DNA from 4 places in the Staphylococcus sp. TCBT05 genome. Region 1 is predicted to be linked to each of the others. Evidence: riboswitches for the same ligand, from Rfam matches in the RefSeq annotation. Region 1 holds a riboswitch; each other region holds the start of a gene.
The links. Region 1 has a riboswitch for S-adenosylmethionine ahead of metX (homoserine O-acetyltransferase MetX). Riboswitches for the same ligand answer to the same signal wherever they lie in the genome.

Region 1 (5,893 bases):
AAGTTGATCAAGAATTAAATGATAAATTGTCACGCATTCCAAATGTAATTCAAGATGATGTACCTGAAGGTGCTTCAGATGAGGATAATGTTGAACTTAAACGTTGGGGAACACCTCGTGAATTTGACTTTGATGCAAAAGCACATTGGGATTTAGTAGAAGATTTAAAAATGGTTAACTTTGAACGTGCTGCAAAAGTATCAGGTGCACGTTTCGTATTTTTAACAGGTGAAGGTGCGCAACTAGAACGTGCGTTAATGAACTATATGGTCACAAAGCATACAACACAACATGGTTATACTGAAATGATGGTACCACAATTAGTAAATGCTGATTCAATGTATGGTACAGGTCAATTGCCTAAATTTGAAGAAGATTTATTTAAAGTTGAAAAGGAAGGTCTATACACAATTCCAACTGCGGAAGTACCATTAACGAACTACTACCGTAATGAAATTATTGCTCCAGATGAATTACCAGCGAAATTTACTGCACAGTCAGCATGTTACCGTAGTGAAGCAGGATCAGCAGGTAGAGACACACGTGGTCTAATTCGTTTGCATCAATTTGATAAAGTTGAAATGGTTCGCTTTGAAAAGCCAGAAGATTCATTTGATGCATTAGAGGAAATGACAACACATGCTGAAGCAATTCTCGAAGAATTAGGCTTACCATATCGTCGTGTAATCTTATGTACTGGAGACATTGGCTTTGGTTCAAGTAAGACATTTGATTTAGAAGTATGGTTACCAAGCTATAATGATTATAAAGAAATCAGTTCTTGTTCAAACATTACTGACTTCCAAGCAAGACGTGCGAATATTAGATTTAAACGAGATAAAAATGCTAAGCCAGAATTAGTACACACGTTAAATGGTAGTGGTTTAGCAGTAGGTAGAACCTTTGCTGCTATTGTCGAAAACTATCAAAATGAAGATGGTTCAGTAACTGTTCCAGAAGCTCTTGTTCCTTATATGGGTGGCAAGACTGTAATTAGACCAGTTAAATAATTAAAATGAAATAATAAATGAAGCGTCGGAGATGTACAGTTCTCTGACAAATGAAAAGGCAATTTCTTTTGAGATTGCCTTTTTATTTATCATGATTTATACAAATTGCGTTTTTTCAGTATGGTGATTTAGCAATAAGACATATCTACCTAACTATTAATTAGGTGAACCATATTAATACAAAATATTGAACAAATTTTTAGTCTAGTTAATTTTTAAAATACAGGAAGCAAGTAACTATCAAATTATCATAAGAGGGTAGGGGAGGTGTAACGATATAAAAAAGGTTAAAAATCAAATTAATAGTAGCGTTGTTAAACCTTTTTCTGCCAGGTGGTCTAAATTAATCTGAGTCTATAAAATAATTTAAAATTGCTGTAATAGCAACGTTTTTAGACTGTAGTTTGTCTTACGTAACACATACCGAAGTCTAAAAGATATGGTTGTTTTTAAATGTTTGTAATAGAATGTGAATATCAAAATACATCAACAAGGGGTGAGATGATGAAAGAACATATCACATTTAAACAAGGCGTTAAAGAATGTATCCCCACTTTGTTAGGCTATGCTGGTGTTGGATTATCATTTGGAATTGTCGCTGTAGCCTCTGGCTTTAGTATTCTTGAAATTATATTATTGTGCTTAGTGATTTACGCTGGTGCTGCTCAATTTATAATTTGTACATTAGTCATCTCAGGGACACCCATAACGGCTATTGTGCTTACAGCATTCATAGTTAACTCGAGAATGTTTTTATTAAGCATGACATTAGCCCCGAATTATAAAGATTATGGATTGTTAAATCGGTTAGGGCTTTCTTCGCTTATAACTGATGAGACATTTGGTGTAGCTATCACGCCACATTTAAAAGGTGAGAAGATAAATGATCGTTGGCTACACGGTTTAAATATTACAGCGTATTTATTTTGGACAGTGTCATCTGTTGCAGGTGCTATATTTGGCAAATACATACAACATCCGGATGCTTTAGGATTAGATTTTGCAATCACAGCAATGTTTATCTTTCTAGCGGTTTCTCAATTTGAAGCGGTAAAGCGCTCGCATATTAGAATTTACTTTGTCTTAATTATCTGTGTTGTGGCTATGATGTTATTGTTCAGTTTATTTATGCCGTCATACTTGGCGATTATTTTAGCTTCAGTTGTTGCGGCAATGCTTGGGGTGGTGATGGATAAATGACGATTTCTCTACATATGCTTATTATCATTTTGTTGTGTGGGTTAGTTACATGGTTAACAAGGGTTATCCCTTTTATATTAATCACGAAAATACAGTTGTCTGAAAAGGTCGTCAAATGGCTCTCATTTATTCCAATTACACTATTCACGGCATTAATTATAGATGGCGTTATAGAGCAACATGACAATGGACTTGGCTACACATTAAATTTCCCGTTTATTATAACGATGGTACCTACAATCTTAATTGCAGTTATCACACGTAGTCTAACCTTTACAATTATTGGAGGCATTTTAATAATGGCACTCTTAAGATGGCTATTTTAAATAATTCATTGATGTAAGAGTTAATATCCGTTAGAATGACAATAATTAGAAAATTATGACATCTTTTATATGAGATGCATATAAATAAAATAAAATCTTATTTCGAGAAGCAGAGGGACTTGGCCCGTTGAAGCTTCAGCAACCGGCTATATAAGATGTAGTACGGTGCTAATACCAACGAGATACTCGAATGATAAGTATAGTTAAACTTCTTACTTATTTTTAGAGTGAGAAGTTTTTTTATTTAAGTAGGAGGTAAAAAATGACAAATTATACGGTTGATACATTAGAATTGGGACCATTTACGACTGAATCTGGTGAAACGATAGCAAATTTGAAGTTACGCTATGAGCATGTGGGTTTTCAAGGGCAACCGCTTGTAGTAGTTTGCCATGCATTAACAGGCAATCATCTGACATATGGTACGAATGAAGATCCTGGATGGTGGCGTGAAATTATTGATGGTGGATACATGCCAATTCATGATTATCAGTTCTTAACATTTAATGTTATTGGTAGTCCATATGGTTCAAGTTCTGCACTCAATGATGTAGATTTTCCTAAACAATTAACGTTGAGAGATATTGTCAAAGCTATTGAACTAGGTATCGAAACACTAGGGTATCGAAAGATTAATATATTAATCGGTGGCTCTTTAGGTGGCATGCAGGCGATGGAACTTTTGTATAACCGTAAATTTGAAGTAGAGAAAGCAGTAATCCTAGCTGCTACTGATCGAACGTCATCTTATAGTCGTGCATTCAATGAAATCGCAAGACAGGCTATTCTGCTTGATAACAAAGAAGGAATGAGTATCGCAAGACAGTTAGGATTCTTAACCTATCGTTCATCAAAAAGTTATGACAAACGTTTCACACCTGATCAAGTAGTTGCGTATCAGAAACACCAAGGCGATAAATTTAAACAACATTTCGCGTCTGAGTGTTACTTAACACTGCTCGACGTCTTAGATAGCCATGATTTAGATAGAGGAAGAGATGACGTGGATGCTGTGTTTGGCTCACTTGATACAAAGGTCATGACAATGGGTTTCACCGATGATTTACTCTACCCAGACGATTTAGTTAAGGCAGTAGGAGAACGCTTTAAATACCATAAACATTTCTTTGTTCCTGATAATGTTGGGCACGATGGTTTCTTGCTTAATTTTAATGATTGGGCACCTAATTTATATCATTTCTTAAACTTATCTAAATTTAAACGTAAATAATATTGAGGTTATTGAATATTTATTGAAATATGGGCAGTGCATAATGACATCTGACTCGTTGTGAGTTGTTATTAGGCATTGCCCTTTTTGATTTTAAAAAAGTTGAAATAATAGATTCGAGAAGTATGGAATTTAGAAGGCAAAAGCAATGATGGAATAGTCATTAATCCATGTAATCAGTAATCTAGTTTGATAGAGACGATTTCTGAATTTGCAGTAAATCAAAGGGGATGTTAAACGATGTTATCAGATCATTAATTCTTCTATATAAAATGGGTCGGTAAAATTGTGTAAAAGATTTAAATTGGTTAAAATGGTAGTTATAGTCAAAAATAGTATAGGAGTGGCGAACTTGTTTTCAAAAATATATCCTAAAGCAACTATTCTTAGCATAATTGCTTTCATAGTAGTAGCTTTAGCTTTACATATATTACCACCGCTAGGACTGGTACTCGCATTATTTGCTACGATACCAGGTATCATCTTATGGCACAAATCAAACGAGTCGTTTGGCTTAGCAGCGGTTATATCGGTTGTCTTAACAACATTATTAGGTAATATATTTGTGCTAAGTATATTGGTCCTCATTATTTTCTTGAGCTTTATCGTAGGCCAATTGTTAAAAGAACGTACGTCAAAAGAACGTATTTTATATGTTACAACTACATTTATGAGTATCGTTTCACTTATCGCGATTATGTTATTACAGACTTTTGATAAATTACCAAAAGCCTCTGCAATCATCAATCCAGTGAAACAACAAATGCATCAACTTATAACAGAGTCGGCAGTCTCCGGAGATTCTAAAATGATTCTTGAAGAAGGTTTCCGCCAATTTGCAGTACAATTACCGAGTTATATTGTGATTGCAGTTTTTCTACTTATATTGATTAATCTTATTATTACATTTCCAATCTTACGTAAATTCAAAGTTGCTACACCAATATTCAAACCATTATATGCATGGCAGATGAAACGCTCGATATTAGTCATCTATATTATTGTGCTGTTTTGTGTTATGTTTGCTACCCAATCGGGTACTTTTCAAAGTGTCGTATTAAACTTTGAAATTGTGTTATCATTATGTATGTATATTCAAGGGTTGAGTGTTATTCACTTTTTTGGAAAAGCAAAATCAATGCCGCTTGCACTTACGATTATTTTAATGGTGATTGGGACAATATTAACGCCATTTACACATATCGTGGGACTCATTGGATTGGTAGATTTATGCTTTAACCTGAAAAGCATCATTAAAAAATGATTTGGGGTGGAAAAATGAACCGTCAATCCACTAAAAAAGCGTTGATTTTACCATTTATTATTTTGGCACTCACAGCAATCGCACTCGTTGTTGTTTGGTTTATCTTTAACCAATTAGTCGCAGGAATTGCGACCGTTGTTTTAGTGTTTGTCATCATAGCGACAGCCTGGATGGTAAGACAAGCTTTTCGGAAATTAGACTATTACGTCAATAATCTCAGTGGACATATTTCTGCAGGTAACAATATTGCTATTAAGACGTTACCTATCGGTATGATTATCTTAGATGAAAATGAAAACATAGAGTGGATGAACCAGTTTATGTCGGATCGTTTGAGTCGTAATGTGATTTCGGATCCAGTTAATGAAGTATATCCAAATATTTTAAAGCAATTAGAAAAAACACAAGAAGTAGAAATTGAAGAGAATGAATACCACTATCGTGTGCGTTATTCAGAAAGTGAACATGTATTGTATTTCTTCGATATAACTGAAGAAGTACAGACAAATGATTTATATGAAGAATCTAAACCAATTATCGCGACATTGTTCTTAGATAACTACGATGAAATTACACAGAACATGAATGATACACAGCGTTCTGAAATCAACTCGATGGTGACACGTGTAATCAGTAGATGGGCAGAGGAACATGATGTTTACTTTAAACGTTATAGTTCAGACCAATTTGTCGCTTATTTAAATCAACGTATTTTAAAGGAAATTGAAGATGCTAACTTTAGCATTTTAGGACAGCTCCGTGAGAAGAGTGTGGGTTATCGTGCTCAACTGACATTGAGTATTGGTGTCGGTGAAGGCTCTGAAAATCTTATCGACTTAGGTGAACTATCGCAATCCGGCTT
Region 2 (5,893 bases), on a different contig from region 1:
TTTTCACTTAGGCCTCTCGCCAGATACTCCACATGATGATGTATTTTCAAATCAAAAACTTCAAATTAAATTTATCTACGCTACAATTAATTACACGGAATTTATTATTTTTTGTTATCTACATATATTACGAACCAAATTTAAATATAAAAAAAAGAGCTAATCAACAATGGATTAGCTCTCTTTTATTTGAGAATGGATGATTTAAGTCCCAACCACTCTATTCATTTCAGAAAATTGATTACGTTACTTTAGCAAAGATATTAATTAAAAGATTCAATTTCATCCATAATGCGTTGTAAATCTTCGACAGTGTATTGAATTCGACCATGGAAGACAAACTTATTAAAGAATTCATCCAATTGTTCTGGACCAACAAGCACTTTAGAATTTGAACTTTGTGCATAGTTTGTGATTGTAACAGCACCTTCATTCTTCGGATTAAAGTACAAGATAGTCGTCGGTGTGAATTTCAAGTTCAATTCTGTTTGAATATCGCCTGCTAACTTTTCAATATCATTAATATGCTCAGTATAATTTACAAAATTCAATGATTTCTTATCATCATTTTGATCTAATACTAATGTTTGAGCCTTTTGCTTATCAAGATCTAATGTATCGAAGACTTGCTCAATCATTGGTTGATCTTTGAATTGATTTGCACTGATGCCATTATAGACATGACCTTTTAACAATTGGGAATCGATTATATATAACCCTGTACGTGTTAATACTAAATGACTGATATGTTGCACATCACTAAATTCATTTCGTGGTAAAAAGATATTGGCCATAATATGCATATCTTCAGGTCTAATTCGCTTTTCATTTACTAAGCGTTCCCGAATACCAATCAATCTCATATCTGTTACATACTCACTATGATTTTTTGAGAAAAGTTTCAGTGCATCAATTTCTCTATCTTTAGTATTGACTGTCGCATCATATTCTTCTTTTTGTTTTGTAACAGTCTTTTTATTTTCGATTCTTTCTTTTTCTAATTCTTCTTCGTGTGCTTCTTTTAACTTTTGTTCTTTAGATTGATATTGTTCTTCAATCTTTTTCTGTGCTTTCTTCTTACTGTTTAAAGCAGCAATAAATAAAATCAAACAAATAATTGCTACGATAATTGCCACGATTAAACCAATTTCTAAAGGTCCCAATGAGTTCATAACAATAACGCTCCTTTATGTGATCAGTAACTTTATTATAATGGAAATCATCTGTTTATTCGAGTGTAAACTATACACTTAAGGCAATTTATTATGCTTGTACAGAATCTTTCAATAAGTTGACTTTATCAAGTTTCTCCCATGGTAACAACACATCCGTACGACCAAAATGACCATATGCTGCAGTTTGTTTATAAATAGGATGTTTTAAATCTAACATTTTTATAATTCCTGCCGGTCTTAAATCAAAGTGAGTTCTAACCGCTTCAACTAACACACTTTCATTCACTTTTCCTGTACCAAATGTATCGATTGATATAGAAACTGGCTCTGCAACACCAATTGCGTAAGCAAGTTGCACTTCACATTTATCAGCTAATCCTGCTGCAACAATGTTCTTAGCTACATAACGTGCTGCATATGCTGCTGAACGGTCAACTTTTGTAGGATCCTTACCACTAAAGCATCCACCACCATGGCGTGCATATCCGCCATACGTATCTACAATAATCTTACGACCTGTTAAGCCCGCATCTCCTTGAGGTCCACCAATTACAAATCGACCAGTAGGATTGATGTAGAATTTTGTTTGTTCATCTAGTAAATCTTTTTGAACTGTTGGATAAATAACATGCTCTTTAATATCATTTTGAATTTGTTCTAATTCAATATCTTCAGCATGTTGCGTAGAAACTACAATTGTGTCAATACGGCTTGGTTTATCATGTTCATCATATTCAACAGTTACTTGCACTTTACCATCTGGGCGAAGATAGTCTAATATGCCATCCTTCCTTACGTCTGATAAACGTTTAGATAATTGATGAGATAAGAAAATTGGCAATGGCATATAAGTATCTGTTTCATTTGTTGCATAGCCAAACATTAAGCCTTGGTCTCCGGCACCTGTCGCCTCTATTTCCGCCTCAGATAAATCATCGCGATATTCTAATGCGGTATCCACACCTTGAGCGATGTCAGGTGATTGTTCGTCTATCGCTGTTAATACTGCCATTGTTTGACTATCATAACCAAATTTAGCACGCGTATAGCCAATCTCTTTAATTGTCTCTCTTACTACCTTAGGAATATCAACATAAGTAGTTGTTGATATTTCACCTGAAATTAACGCCATACCAGTCGTAACTGTCGTTTCACAAGCTACACGTGCATTTGGGTCATCCTTTAATATTTCATCTAAAATCGCATCTGAAACTTGGTCGGCAATTTTATCTGGATGTCCTTCTGTTACAGATTCTGATGTGAATAATCTTCTATTGTAAGTCATAATTTGCTCCTTTAGTTTTAAATTACGAATATTCTCTATACTGTGAGCTCATTAAAAAAGGGCCTTTTCACTATATTAAATAGAGAGAAGGCCCTAATACGTCCATTCGCTCTTATCGTTCAGACGGTATTTGTCTGCAAACGGTTTGGCACCTTTCTTCGTATTAAGAAGAGGTTGCTGGGCTTCATTGGGTCCATGTCCCTCCGCCTCTCAGGATAAGAGAATCCGTTAATCACTATAGTACCGAAGTTAAGTAATAATGTCAATTTAACATTTATTAATATAAATTTTAAATTCCCTTTAAAATGATGTGTACTAATAAATCATATGTGTTATACTTTTTAATTGTAAAGGCTTACAATACAAATAACTTTGGAGGGATTGAGTATGGCTGTAGATACATACACATACACTAATAAAATCGAAAACATTTTGGGCAAAACGTCATCATTATTCCAACTTTCTACAACACAATTGTATAACAAGATTTTAAATAATGGTGAGGGTGAATTAACAGAACTTGGAGCAATTAATGCAAAGACTGGTAAATATACTGGACGTTCACCTAAAGACAAATTCATCGTGACAGAACCATCTTATAGAGATTCTATCGATTGGGGTAATATCAACCAACCTATCGAAGAGGAAACATTTTTAAAATTATATGACAAAGTTCTTGAATACCTAGATCAAAAGGACGAACTTTATGTCTTTAATGGTTATGCAGGTAGTGACGAAGAATCACAGTTAAAGTTAACAGTAATCAATGAACTTGCTTGGCATAATTTATTCGCCCAAAACATGTTTATACGTCCAAAATCTAAAGAAGAAGCACAAGAAATTAAAGCTAATTTCACAATCGTGTCAGCGCCACATTTTAAAGCTAATCCAGAAGTAGATGGTACAAATTCTGAAACATTTATCATTACTTCATTTAAACACAAAGTTATTTTAATCGGTGGTACTGAATATGCAGGTGAAATGAAAAAAGGTATTTTCTCTGTAATGAATTACCTGTTGCCGAAAGATAATATTATGAGTATGCATTGCTCTGCTAACGTCGGCGAAAAAGGCGATGTTGCACTATTCTTCGGTCTTTCAGGAACAGGTAAAACAACGTTATCCGCAGATCCTACACGTAAATTAATTGGTGATGATGAGCACGGATGGAATGACAACGGGATCTTCAATATTGAAGGTGGTTGTTATGCAAAAGCAATTAACCTTTCATATAAAAAGGAACCACAAATTTACGACGCTATCCAGTATGGAACAATTTTAGAAAACGTTGTCGTTGATGAAGACGGTGATGTAGATTTCGATGATAATAAATACACAGAGAATACACGTGCTGCATACCCTATCAATCATATTGATAACATTGTAACACCATCAAAAGCTGCACATCCTAATACAATTATATTCTTAACTGCAGATGCATTTGGTGTATTACCTCCAATTTCCAAATTATCTAAAGATCAAGCAATGTATCATTTCTTAAGTGGGTTCACTGCTAAATTAGCAGGTACTGAACGTGGCGTTACAGAACCTGAACCATCATTCTCAACATGCTTCGGCTCACCTTTCTTGCCATTAAATGCAAAGGTATATGCAGATTTACTCGGAGACCTAATCGATAAACATGATGTTGATGTCTATCTCGTAAACACTGGTTGGACTGGTGGTAAATATGGTGTTGGTAGAAGAATCAGCTTAAACTACACTAGACAAATGGTAAACCAAGCCATTACAGGTAAACTTAAAGATGCTGAATACATTAAAGATGATATGTTCGGATTAAATATTCCAATTCATGTCGAAGATGTACCTCAAACATTATTAAACCCAATTAACGCTTGGAGCAAATCAGATGAATACAAAGCGCAAGCTCAAGATTTAATCGACCGCTTCAAACGTAATTTTGAAAAGTTTGGTGAAGAAGTATCTGACCTAGCAAAAAATGGTGGATTTAAATAATACCAAAAAAGACCGTGTGCCTAACACACGGTCTTTTTTTATATAAATTAACAAAAATAAATATATTTTTAAACATTCAGGCTATTATATTCCAACTCATTTTAGAAGACGATTATATTAAATGTAGTGTTGCTGAATACAATTATTTTCAACATCCGTCATCCACTGCTTAACAGCGTTTAATGCATGTTTAATTGCAGGCGGTCTTGGTACATGACCTTCATCCATTTGATAAAATGTACGAAATGTCACGTTTCTTTCAGACAATTTACATTCTAAATGATATGCTTGATGTATACCTACTTGTTTATCCTTGCCACCATGCACAATGAAGATGGGCGGACACTCTGAGTTTATTGATGTCAATGCATCTCGCTTAGCATAAGCAGCATAATCTTTCTTTGGGTGACCAATCATTCTGCGTAACATTCCTCTTAAATCAACACGTTCTTCATACATTAAATGTATATTCGACACGCCACCCCAAATGATAAAGCTTGAAACTGGCAATGCTTGGAAAGTTAATAAACCTTGTAAGCCACCCCTAGAAAAACCAACCATATGTATTGGTGCATCAGGATACATGTCATGTAGTATTCGAACAGCAACGCATACATCATCCAAATCACCGCCATAAAATTCATCTTTACCTTCACTACCATTATTGCCACGATAATAAGGACCAAATACTAAAGTGTGCGCATCATAAAATTGCATCAAACGTCCTGTACGGACCATCCCTACCTGTCCTTTACCTCCGCGCAAATATATAACTATGCGTTTCACAGTACGTGTTGGTCGCATCATCAGTCCACGAACCTTTAAATTATCAACCAAGTACGTAACCTCTTCAAATATATGATCTAAACTCTCGACTGGCATGCGCTTATGATTTATAAAAGCCAATTTCCATCACTCTTTCTAAGCATTGTAAAATTGCTGCATCTTTTAATAAATAGCTCTTTTTGTTGCTCGGTACTTCTGAAACATCATTAAAGCATAAAGGACCATGCGTTTCATAATAATTTAACTGTTGCTCTAAGACATCTACGGTGACCATAAACACATCTTTAGTAAATCTTTTACCGCAAGTTCTTTCTACATAATATTGGGCAATATAATGAAATGTTTCTCCAACACCACCAGTTTCTTCAAACAATTCCCTTTTTGCAGCAACTAAACTGGTTTCCCCAGGTTCAACCTTGCCTCCCGGAAATTCAATACCTCTTACTTTATGTTGTGTGAATAATAATTTCCCTTGATAGTTCGGAATGATTAGAACGTGTTCACCGTCAGGAATATCTGAATCGTCTTTATACGTTAAATATACATTATCATTTTCTTTATCTTTAAACTTCACGCTCATCACTCTTCCTCTTTCTATGTTAAACTAACAATGCTATGATTTTAGTTGGAGGCTAATTATATGAAAAAAATTTTCCTTGGACTCATTTAT
Region 3 (5,893 bases), 460 kb from region 1:
AATTGTTGTAGCCATTGCTTTACTCACATTTATTTTCTGGATTACACTTGTACAACCTGGTGAATTTGAACCTGCGCTCGTTGCTGCTATTGCAGTATTAGTCATCGCCTGCCCCTGTGCATTAGGTCTTGCTACTCCTACTTCTATAATGGTAGGAACTGGTAAAGCTGCTGAACATGGCATCTTATTTAAAGGCGGAGAGCATATTGAACGAACACATGAAATTGATACTGTAGTCTTAGATAAAACTGGGACAATTACAAATGGTCAACCAGTAGTCACTGCATTCAATGGTAATAGCGAGACGCTACAATTACTTGCATCTGCAGAAAATGGATCCGAACATCCATTAGCCGATGCTATAGTGAAACATGCTGTTAATAACGATATTAAATTGTTAGAGCCTGAACACTTCACTTCTATACCTGGCAGAGGTATTTCAGCTATTATTCATAATCGTCATATCTTAGCAGGTAATCAACAATTAATGACAGAATATAATATTGATACAACTGAGCAAATAGAACAATTACAACGCTACGAGACAGCTGGTCATACTGCTATGTTTGTAGCTGTCGATAATCAAATTAATGGCATAATTGCCGTTGCAGATACTGTGAAATCAAATGCACGAGAAGCAATTCAAGCATTGCATGATTTAGGCATCAACGTCGTCATGTTAACAGGCGACAATGAACGTACAGCTCATGCTATTGCTAAACAAGTAAATATAGATACCGTTATTGCGGAAGTATTACCGGAAGAAAAGGCAGCAAAAATTGCAGAAATTCAACAAACAAATCAGCATAAAGTAGCTATGGTAGGAGATGGTGTAAATGATGCACCTGCTCTAGTACAAGCAGATATAGGTATTGCAATAGGTACAGGTACCGAAGTTGCTATTGAAGCAGCAGATGTTACTATCCTGGGAGGCAATTTATTGTTAATACCTAAAGCCATAAAGGCAAGTAAATATACTATCCGTAATATCCGTCAAAACCTATTTTGGGCATTGGGTTATAATGTAGCAGGCATTCCTATTGCTGCATTAGGCTTATTAGCTCCTTGGATTGCTGGCGCAGCAATGGCATTAAGTTCAGTCAGTGTAGTAACAAATGCTTTACGTTTAAAAAGAATGAAACTATAGTTAACCCTATATAAAAATTTATAAGGAGGTGAATGTTATGGCTAAAGAAATCATTGCAGTAGAAGGTATGAGTTGTAATCATTGTAAACAAGCTGTTGAAGGAGCACTAACAAATCTAGATGGTGTTACAACTGCTGAAGTAAATCTTGAAGCTGGAAATGTCACAGTCGATTACGATCAAACACAAGTTACAACAGTTAACATGAAAGAGGCTATTGAAGATCAAGGATATGATGTAAAATAGCACAATCATAGAGGCTCATATCATCAAAGTGCGTTGATGATATGAGCCTCTATTTTGTTATAATCAATTTACACGTAATGATGTATCTCCTGTTTGTAATACCTCAATAGTTGCATCTAAAGCATCAACTATTAAATTTTCAACAGCAGCATCCGTATAGAAAGCAATATGCGGAGATAAAATAACATCTTTACGTTCAATAAGTGAACGTAATAATTCATCTTCTAATGTGACACCACGTTGATCACTAGGAAATAGACCCTTTTCAGCCTCATATGTATCTAATGCTGCACCCTTTATAATACCTTTATCAATAGCTTCAATTAAGGCACGGGTATTCACAATCGACCCACGAGCGCAATTTATAAATACTGAACCTTCTTTAAAACTATTAAATAATGATTCATCAAATAAATAATGATTTTCATCACTTGCTGGCACGTGCACCGTAACAATATCAGCTACTTCCACTATTTCTTTAATTGTATCTTTATAACTCACGATAGATTGTAATTGTTCATTTTTCACAATATCATACGCAATTACCTTAGCACCAAAACCATTTGCAAATATTTTCGCAACTACACTACCAATACGTCCTGTACCAATCACTGCTACTGTTAAATCCTTAATAGAGCGCGATAAGATGGCAGGTTGCCAGCGAAAATCTTGTTCTGCGGTCTTTTGCTGTATATCATTAAAGTTTCTCACCAAATTTAATGCTTGGGACACAGTATACTCTGCAATTGACTCAGGTGAATATGAAGGTACGTTTGAAATGATTAAATTATACTTATTCGCCAATTCAAAATCATAACAATCATACCCCGCACTTCTTTGGGCAATTTGTTTTATTCCAAACTCATTCATTTTTTTGTAAACCACTTCGGGCAGAGGGATTTGTTGTGATACAGACACGCCATCAAAGCCTCGGACACTATCTACCGTGGATTCAGTCAATAATTGACTATCTAAATCTACAGATACTTTATGTTGTGCTGACCACGCTTCAATATAAGGAATATCTTCCTCTCTTACACCAAACAATTTAATTTTTGTCATCGCAGACACTTCCTTCTTTATGATATAAAGCACTTAATGATTGTAAACGATTAGCTGCTTCTAATAGTTGTGCATCATTCAATGCTAGTGAAATTCTGACATAATTACGCCCATGCTCGCCAAATGGGATGCCAGGAGCTACTAAAATAGATTGCTCCTCTAATAAATACTTAACAAATTGCTCACCATCATAACCTTCCGGAGTAGCTAACCATAAAAATATACCACCCTTCATTGGTTCAAATGGAATGTGTTTTTCAGCCAATTTTGCTTCAAAAAGATCTCTCCTGCGTTTAAAGGTAGCACTTTGTTCCTCTAAAAATGTATCATAATGATTTAAAGCGTATGTTGCAGCATCTTGTAACGCACCAAACATGCCTGCATGTGTGTGTGTTTGGAATTTTTTGAGCGCCTGAATCACCTCTTTATTACCTACTGCAAAACCAACTCTAAATCCTGACATATTATAGCCCTTAGATAGTGAAAATATTTCAATCGCTACATCTTTGGCTTGTGGTGATTGCAATATACTCGGGTTTTTATGATCAAAACCAAAGGCACTATATGCAAAATCATGAACAATTTTAGTTTTTGTCCCCTTAAAACGCTTTATAGCTTCATCAAATACATTTTGTGTCGCAACTGATCCCGTAGGATTATTTGGATAAGTTAAATATATCAATTTAGTATTATCTAAGACTGACTGTGCCACCTTATCCCATTCAGGTAAATAATCCGGAGAATTCAATACCAGTGGTACCGGAATTGCATCAGCCAATTTTACGCCAGCTAAATAATCTGTATATCCTGGGTCAGGCAACAACACATTTTCTCCTGGATTAACAATACACTGCGGTAAATTAACTAAACCATTTTTTGTTCCATATAAAATACATACTTCATCTTCTTTATCTAACGCTACTTGATATTGACGTTGATAAAAATCAACTATCGCTTGTTTAAAGGTATCTTTTCCATGAAATGCACCATATTTTTGGTTCTCTGGTATATGTATTGCTTTACTAAAACAATCTAAAATGCCCTTAGGTGTTTCTCCATCAGGTATACCCACCGCCATATTAATTAATGGTAAGGGGCCATGTTCTACTTTTTGTCCCATTGTCTTTCCAAAATAGCTGTCAGGTATCTGAGATAATCTTTCTGACATTACCATAAAACTGCCCTCCTTAAATAAAAAACTATATACCGAAGTTCAGCGGCATATAGTCATATCATATGTCACCTATCTCTCAAGACAAATATTGCTTGTTGGATTTAGCACAGTACGTCAATCACGTCTGTTGCTGAAGTATCATCGGGCCAATTCCCTCAACTTCTCTAGATAAGTTGCTTCATATTAAATTACTAATTATTTTATCAGAATATTCAAACTTGTCAATGTAAAAAAAGAACGACTCTAAAGAGTCGCTCTATATATAGTGTTGAATCATTTAATTATTTAATTAAATCTTACCACCAGTTATTAGCTGAACGGAAAGCTAATGCAGCTTCGATTGAACCATAACGTTCTTTAGCATAGTTGATCATACCTTGAGTTTGAGTAGCAACTGAACCAGTTCCCCAAGATTCTTTAGTTTGACCTAAACCTCTGTATCCTAATTCGTTAACAGCATTTGGGTTACCGCTTGACTCAGGTAATACGATAGTATTCCACATAGCTTCAGTACCACCAGCAGCTAAGAATTGAGCTTTAACTGATCCACCAGTTGAAGCAGCTTGTGTTTTTGCAGCTTCGTATGCTTTAGTTGCAGTGCTTGTTTGAGCAGTTTGAACGTTTGAGTTTGAAGAAGCTTTAGGAGCTTCAACTGCTTGAACTTCTACATTGCTTGATTGTTGTTGTGAACTTACTTCGTTAGATGATTTTTCGTTAGTGTTTGTAGATGCTTGTGCACTTACATCTTGTTGAGCTGAGTTTGATGAAACGTTTGTAGATGCACTTTGTGAACCTGCAACGTCATAGCTCCAAGACCATGATTGACCATCTGAATCAAATTTATATTCGAATCCGCCTAATACGAAGTCATAGTGGTAAGCACCAGCGTGTAATGGTTTTTCGTTTAATTCTGAAGCGTTGTTTTGAGCTAATTCTGCTAAGTGTGCTTTGTCGATGTTTTGCTCAGAAGCGTGCGCTTGATTTTGATCTGCTTGAGTTGCGTATCCAGTTACACCTAATGCTACTGCTAAAGATGATGCTAAAATTGTTTTCTTCATAATAAAAAAATCCTCCAAATTTAATTCTTTTCTAAAAGTAAATTATATTTTCGTTAATAAAATTATCGTATCTGCTAATATTGTTTAAAATTTATGTCTAATTTTTTGACCACAAATAATATACCATAAATTTCTCGTTTTTATATTACATGTATATAACAAAACTTTACAAAAGCAAGCTCATTATGTAACATTGCAATCTTTTTGTTTTGTTTTGTTACGCATAAACTATCAAAGATAACGCTAACATTTAATGTAAAATGTTGTTATAACAGTGTAACTTACTACTTTTTTCACATTAAGACTATTTTCTGAATTATTACAAGTATCCTTTCTGTAATACTTTTGTAATAATATAAACCGTTAAAAAATATATTTATTGGGGCAAAACTTGTAATTTTTGTTTTTTCTGAAAATTCAATCGCTAACTATCTATTACTTTCATGACGGTATTCAACTTTAATTTTACCGAAAAAATCGTCTACAGGTTTTATTACTCCTGTAGACGACTCAATTAATTGTTAACTTTATTAAGCTGTATTTTAAATTATTTTCATTATGCTAAGAATTTAAAAATATCTCGATCATATAATTTCAATACTTTCATATAGAAGGTATTAATAATATAACCAATTGTAAATGGCACTACAAAAAATGCAATAAATACCATCAACAGGCTCAATAGTGGTGAATGTTCCATAAACCTAAATGCACTAATTGGACCGACTAGTCCAATAATACCAAATCCAGCAGATTCTTTAGTACCGCCAATGCCGATAAGTGCTCCGGCAAAACCTGTGACTAAAGCAGTAGTAAAAATAGGCAATAATATGATAGGATGACGCACCATATTAGGAATCATCATTTTAACGCCACCTAAAAATATAGTAATCGGCACACCTGCTCTATTGATCTTAACAGTTCCAGCAACAAGTACTGCTTCACATGCCACTATTCCAAGTGAAGCTGAACCAGCAGCTAAACCACTAATACCTATTGCTAATGCAGTTGCAACGGTTGATATAGGTGAAATAATAATAAAACTAAATACAAGTGCGATTAACATAGACATTAAAATAGGTTGCAGTTCTGTAAATGAATTCACCAAATTCCCTATACCTGTGGTAATCATTTTCACATAAGGTAACAATAAAACACCTACCAAACTTGCAATAACTCCAACAAAAGTTGGTAATATGATTAACGTG
Region 4 (5,893 bases), 410 kb from region 1:
CTTGCATCCCTTTTAACCAAGATGTTAGCCCTTCAAATATACTTGAAATTGGTGCACCAATAACAAAGATAAATATTAATCCTACAATGAGTGATGAAATAATTGGAATAATAATAATCGGCATTATCGGGGCCATTGCTTTAGGTGTCTTTATATTCTTAATCCACTTCGCAATATAACCAGCTAAGAAACCTGCCACAATACCACCTAAGAAACCCGCACCTGCATCACTACCATAGAAACTACCGTCAGCTGCAATTGCACCGCCAATCATACCAGGAACCAACCCAGGTTTGTCGGCTATACTCACTGCAATATAACCAGCTAATATTGGAACCATAAACTTAAATGACAGACTACCTATATTTTCTACAGATTTCCATATAGAATCTTCTGGAATGACTAGTCCTTCTGCAGAAGGTTTGCCACCAATGGTTAATGCAATAGCCATCAATAAACCACCTACTACAATAAAGGGAACCATAAATGACACACCATTCATCAAATGTTGATAAATGACTTGTAGTCCCTTTTTATTTTCGGATTGTGTTCTTTGATTCGCATCAGCATCATACTGTTCATGATGAATACTTGCTTCTTTTTTTATGATTCTCTGAATTAATTGTTCAGGATTGTGTATTCCTTCCCTTACACTTTCATTAACTAAGTACTTCCCATCGAATCTAGTAAGGTCAACTTGGCGATCTGCAGCAATGATAATACCATCCGCTTCTTTAATTTCCTCAGTAGTTAATTTATTTTCTGTCCCTACACCACCTTGCGTCTCTACTTTTATTTCTACTCCCATACGTTCTGCCGCTTGTTCTAATTTCTCTTGAGCCATATATGTGTGCGCTATCCCATTTGGGCACGAAGTTATAGCTAAAATTTTCATAATTTCATCTGCCTCCTTATCCACTTCATTGTAACCGCATACATTTATCGCAAAAAAATAATAATTGCCGTTGTTAGTGGCAATTATTCTCTAATTAAAGTCATGATTTTTTTCTGAAGCACCTGCTCATCTAACAATAAATATTGATCAACATCATTTTCTGTTAAATCTGCAATATTGTGTATAATTTTCTTCATTATCGGTATATCAGCCTCAGTAATGGCTAAGAAAAACACCAATTTGACTTTATTTTGTTTCCATAACAAGCCCTGTTCATGTTTAAACACTATAACATGTGATTTCAATACTTCTTTAGGGTTGCCATGAGGCATACTAATAGCATTTCCAATAAATGTAGAAGCAAATTTTTCTCTTTCTAATGCACTTGGTATATAACTTTCGGTAATTGCATGATTATTATTTAATATACTTTGTGCCTTATCGAAAACAACAGCCATATCAGTAACCTCATCATCGCCTCCTACCACATCTACTTGAACTGATGATAAATCTGCTTGATTAATTACGTTATTATTGATTTGGTTAATAATTACCTTCACTTTCTCAGCATCCTCATTTGAAAATAAAGGTGAAACTGTTACTTGAGAAAGTCGCTTTGGTAAATGATTACCTTCTATCTCATGCGTTGTAACTAATACATCGATGCCTTCAAAGTGATAATCATAAACTGAATCCAGCTGTACGGTATCTATCACTTCGATACGTTCGTCAAGCTTTAAAATTTTAGCTTCTAGTAAACTGGAAATACCTAAACCATAATAACAAGCTATCACTATTTTAATTTTTTCTTGTTCGTTTCTTTCAACTGATGATTGAAAATGTAATGCTAAAAAGGCAATTTCATCTTCTACTAAATGAATATCGGCATCAACTTCTAACTCTTTCACAATGTCATATAACGCATCAAAGATAAATGGATAGTTTTTTTTTATATCTTGAGTCAAAGGATTATTGATATATACATTTTTAATTATTCTGTGATATGTCCTACTAAAATGTGAAAATATATTGTCTCTCAATACACTATCTTGGGTAAAACCTACACCAATATTTTGCTCCATTTGAACAATGAGCCGTTCAATATAACTTTTGACGAATAATTGTTCAAATCCAAGATCATGTTGTTCAAAATAATCACTAATAAAGAAAGAAAAAAGTTTTGTTGTCTCTCTATTCAAATCATATCCTAGTCTATTATTAATTTCTGTAATACATTGATTAGCAATTTCAAATGACTTTGGTTTTATATCCCATGCTTTATAACTAATATTTTGTCTTTTATAAATAATGATTAAATGAATAATTAACTGTTTGAGCTGTATTTGTGTTGCTTGAATATGGTTATATATCAAGACACGCTTAATAATTTGTGTTATTTGTTCTAAATGCACTTTAGGAATATCGGCTAATATTATATCTTCAATCGATTTATTTTTAGATGTTAGTTGACTCAAGTGTAAAATAGCATTTCTAATATTCATCTCATTTCCTTTAATACATACACCTTTATTTCTAACACTTTCAACTAGAACATCAAATGACTGACACCAATTAGCAAATCTTTGTAAATAATCTAAAAATTCATTTTTAGTTATCTTTAGGTCAGCAATCAGACGTTCCGTCGTCGTAGGATCGTGTTGCATTAACAACCGATAACCTAAATTCATTAATATTTCACTATCCTTATTGGCATAGTCATTGATATAATGTTCAATCGTTTCAATACGATACTGCTCTAAATTCAATCTAAAGCCACGACCCTTTACACTAGTGATTACTGGATCGCTAAACAATGTATTGATATACTTTATATCCGATCGCACAGTTCTATTAGAGACACTTAATATAGCTGCAATATCATCTGCACTTTTGTAATTTTCAGATTCCTGTATAAACAGACGCATGATCTTAATATGTCGTTCTATCATATATACACCTCATTTCATCAAGGCTTTTGTTTATATTTTAGTTAATATCAGCAATTATATTGTAGGTCTATTTGACATTAAGAGCAAGTTACAATAAAACATTATTTTATATAATAAAAAAGCACTACTTATAATTTTTACAAGTAGTACCTTTTTACAATACGCATATACTCAAATCAAAATATGTTTTTTAAATAGTTATTTTTCATAAGGTATGACATCTTGTCCATATTTCTTTTTAATAAATGACTTCATATCTTTGGATTGTAATACCTTTAATAATTCTTGATACTTTTTATCACCTTTATGCCCTTTTTGAACTGCTATTATATTTGCAAAAGGTGATGATTTCCCTTCAACTGCAATCGCATCTTTATGTGGTGTCAGTCCATTATCAATTGCATAATTCGAATTCATAATAACCGCTGCGCCTTCTTTACTCTTGTATGTCTTAGGCAAAAATTCAGCACCTTGTTTATTATTAAACTTAAGTTGTTTTTTATTCTCAACTATATCATCAAACTTAGCATCCTCGATTTTGACACCTTTTTTAATTTTAATTAATCCTTTATCAACAAAGAATGATAAGAATCGACCTTCTTCTGCAGGATTATTCGATACATAAATTGTAGATCCTTTTGGAATATCTTTAATATTTTTATACTTTTGACTATAAACACCCATTGGCGTTGTGAATACCTTACCCACTTCTTCTATATTATAATTATGATCTTTTCTTTCTGCTTTAAGATAAGGTACATGTTGGAAAAAGTTTGCATCTACATCACCTTTATCTAATAATTTATTCGGTACTTTATAATCATTTACTGTTTTTATTTTTAAATCGTAGCCCTTTTTTGCCATTGCTTTTTTTGCGTGTTCTAATACCTCTCCGTGCGGTGCAGGTGATGCGGCGATAGTTATTTTTTTATTTGCTGCATCACTATTTGATTTGCCACAAGCAGCTAAAACACCAATTAAACTCAATAACAGAATTGCATATGTAAATTTTTTCATGTCATCTCTCCTTATTATTAATATAAAAAATGCCTTCTCTAAATAAAGAGAAGGCATTCTGCTTCTCTCATCTTCGAAAGTTAAATACTTTCTGTGAATTAGCACCATTTCGTATTACGACGGTTGCTGGGTTTCATCGGGCACATCCCTCCACCACTCTTGATAAGAGTTATAAATATGTATTTGAATTTATTTAATCCTAGCATTTTGGTCATGTTTAGTCAATCTAATTTTTAGAATTTTCTGTATGCTTCAATTTCATATGCTTTATATTAACTTTTTGTTCCATGTGAAACAGCTTAATCCTATAGCTTTATAGCATGTTTCTATACTGTTCATCCCATAAATACCATAGCACAATATGCAATTAAATTATTTAACGCATGTAACGCTATCGCAACAGACAACTTTCGACCTGACTTTAAATAAACATACGCGAGACCGATAGCAATAATTAAATACATCACAATTTCTAAAGGTGATTTCGCTTCTGTGACATGTAGTGAAGCAAAGATGATAACTGAAATGATAGACATCAACGTAAAGCTGAATTTCTTACCAAGTTCACCAATTAACAAATGCCTAAATAAAAATTCTTCATTAATTGGCGCAATAATCACAATAGAAAAAAATGCTAAAAACGTTGAAAATGGCGTAGCAAACATTTGCTCAATTAATTTATCATTTTCTGTTTCGTCAAATTTCCAAGACTCCGGAGCAAATAAATCTACCAATTCAGGATAAATTGCCTTTAGAATGAATAACACAATAAACGTGAGTATAATTAATTTCCAATACCGTTTCATATGTTTAATGCCTTGTGTCAAACGGTCCTTAAAGGATCGTCTATAAAATAGTATCCATGTCCCAAATAAAATAATGAAGGCAATCAAATCTACAATTAACTGTATCATATTCAACATGTGATCATTCATTTGAAAAGCCTTATTTTCAGTTCCTAAATATAAAATAAATACAAAAATCGAACAAATTAAGGACAATGCAAATGTACTAACTAAATAGATAACCGGTAAAATAAAATCTAGCCATTTAATATCTTTCCATTTATATGTATATTTTCCTGATATTTTCATTGTATCCCCCCTTTCACATTTTAAAATAACATAAAAATTAAATTGTATATATAGTTTTTCAAAATGCTTATCGCTTATAGTTATTGATTTATATGCGTAATTTATGGATGATTGTGGTATACAGTTATTACATCCATAATACATATTTATAGGGGAGTTGTGTTTATATGCGAATTCTAGTCCTAGGTGCTGGTGGTATTGGCGGATATTTTGGTGGCCGTTTAGCTGAAAGTGGTCAGGATGTCACTTTTTTAGTTCGTCCAAAACGAAAGTCATACCTAGAAAGAAATGGTTTAGCTATCCATAGTGAAAATGGTGATTTCAACTTCAATCCTAAATTAATTACTCGGGATGATCGTGCCGAAGCTTTCGACGTTGTACTACTCTCATCAAAGTCATATCACTTGGAACACGCTATCGAAGATTTACAACCATTTATACATCATAATACAGTCATTATTCCTCTACTTAATGGCATTGCACACATTCCTACATTGCAATCTGAGTTTGGTAAAAGTAATATCATGGGAGGTTATTGCGTAATTGAAACCACGCTTGATACTTCTGGCGAGATTGTTCACACAAGTACATTCGACAAATTATTTTTCGGCGAATTAAATGGCGAGGATAGTCAACGTGCCAAACATATTGCGGAGGCCTTCTCAAATTCCAAGGCTCAATTTATCTTGAGCAACAATATCACACAAGGAATGTGGCACAAATATTTAATGATAACCGTATTATCAGGTGTTACAACATTAATGCATGCACCTATAGGTCCAATAAGAGATAGTGTCGGTGGTACTCAATTTATTGAATCATTATATAATGAAGTAGCCACTATTATGCGTGCAGAAGGCGCACCTTTAGATAACCAAATCGTTCCTAAATACATGAAAGCACTCACCCAATTATCCTATCATTTCAAAACTTCAATG

Region 2: another riboswitch for S-adenosylmethionine. It lies ahead of metK (methionine adenosyltransferase); the one in region 1 lies ahead of metX (homoserine O-acetyltransferase MetX).
Region 3: another riboswitch for S-adenosylmethionine. It lies ahead of ACY191_RS03545 (aminotransferase class I/II-fold pyridoxal phosphate-dependent enzyme); the one in region 1 lies ahead of metX (homoserine O-acetyltransferase MetX).
Region 4: another riboswitch for S-adenosylmethionine. It lies ahead of ACY191_RS03295 (MetQ/NlpA family ABC transporter substrate-binding protein); the one in region 1 lies ahead of metX (homoserine O-acetyltransferase MetX).

Annotation. Positions count from the first base shown of each region.
Region 1 covers NZ_JBUQDQ010000005.1:333,606-339,498, forward strand. Annotated here, with positions in the region: gene serS (serine--tRNA ligase) at 1-1,010, shown strand, start outside; gene ACY191_RS01475 (AzlC family ABC transporter permease) at 1,515-2,210, shown strand; gene ACY191_RS01480 (AzlD domain-containing protein) at 2,207-2,536, shown strand; SAM riboswitch class I at 2,631-2,736, shown strand; gene metX (homoserine O-acetyltransferase MetX) at 2,799-3,767, shown strand; gene ACY191_RS01490 (DUF2232 domain-containing protein) at 4,105-5,031, shown strand; gene ACY191_RS01495 (DHH family phosphoesterase) at 5,046-5,893, shown strand, end outside.
Region 2 covers NZ_JBUQDQ010000038.1:58,198-64,090, reverse strand. Annotated here, with positions in the region: gene ACY191_RS07455 (NERD domain-containing protein) at 264-1,172, opposite strand; gene metK (methionine adenosyltransferase) at 1,264-2,460, opposite strand; SAM riboswitch class I at 2,570-2,682, opposite strand; gene pckA (phosphoenolpyruvate carboxykinase (ATP)) at 2,848-4,437, shown strand; gene ACY191_RS07440 (alpha/beta hydrolase family protein) at 4,555-5,343, opposite strand; gene ytkD (RNA deprotection pyrophosphohydrolase) at 5,324-5,803, opposite strand; gene yidD (membrane protein insertion efficiency factor YidD) at 5,864-5,893, shown strand, end outside.
Region 3 covers NZ_JBUQDQ010000005.1:790,041-795,933, reverse strand. Annotated here, with positions in the region: gene ACY191_RS03560 (heavy metal translocating P-type ATPase) at 1-1,147, shown strand, start outside; gene copZ (copper chaperone CopZ) at 1,185-1,391, shown strand; gene ACY191_RS03550 (D-lactate dehydrogenase) at 1,455-2,453, opposite strand; gene ACY191_RS03545 (aminotransferase class I/II-fold pyridoxal phosphate-dependent enzyme) at 2,440-3,627, opposite strand; SAM riboswitch class I at 3,694-3,802, opposite strand; gene ACY191_RS03540 (aggregation-promoting factor C-terminal-like domain-containing protein) at 3,924-4,685, opposite strand; gene ACY191_RS03535 (PTS transporter subunit IIC) at 5,242-5,893, opposite strand, start outside.
Region 4 covers NZ_JBUQDQ010000005.1:739,328-745,220, reverse strand. Annotated here, with positions in the region: gene ACY191_RS03305 (fructose-specific PTS transporter subunit EIIC) at 1-895, opposite strand, end outside; gene ACY191_RS03300 (BglG family transcription antiterminator) at 979-2,844, opposite strand; gene ACY191_RS03295 (MetQ/NlpA family ABC transporter substrate-binding protein) at 3,043-3,861, opposite strand; SAM riboswitch class I at 3,926-4,030, opposite strand; gene ACY191_RS03290 (CPBP family intramembrane glutamic endopeptidase) at 4,197-4,955, opposite strand; gene panE (2-dehydropantoate 2-reductase) at 5,123-5,893, shown strand, end outside.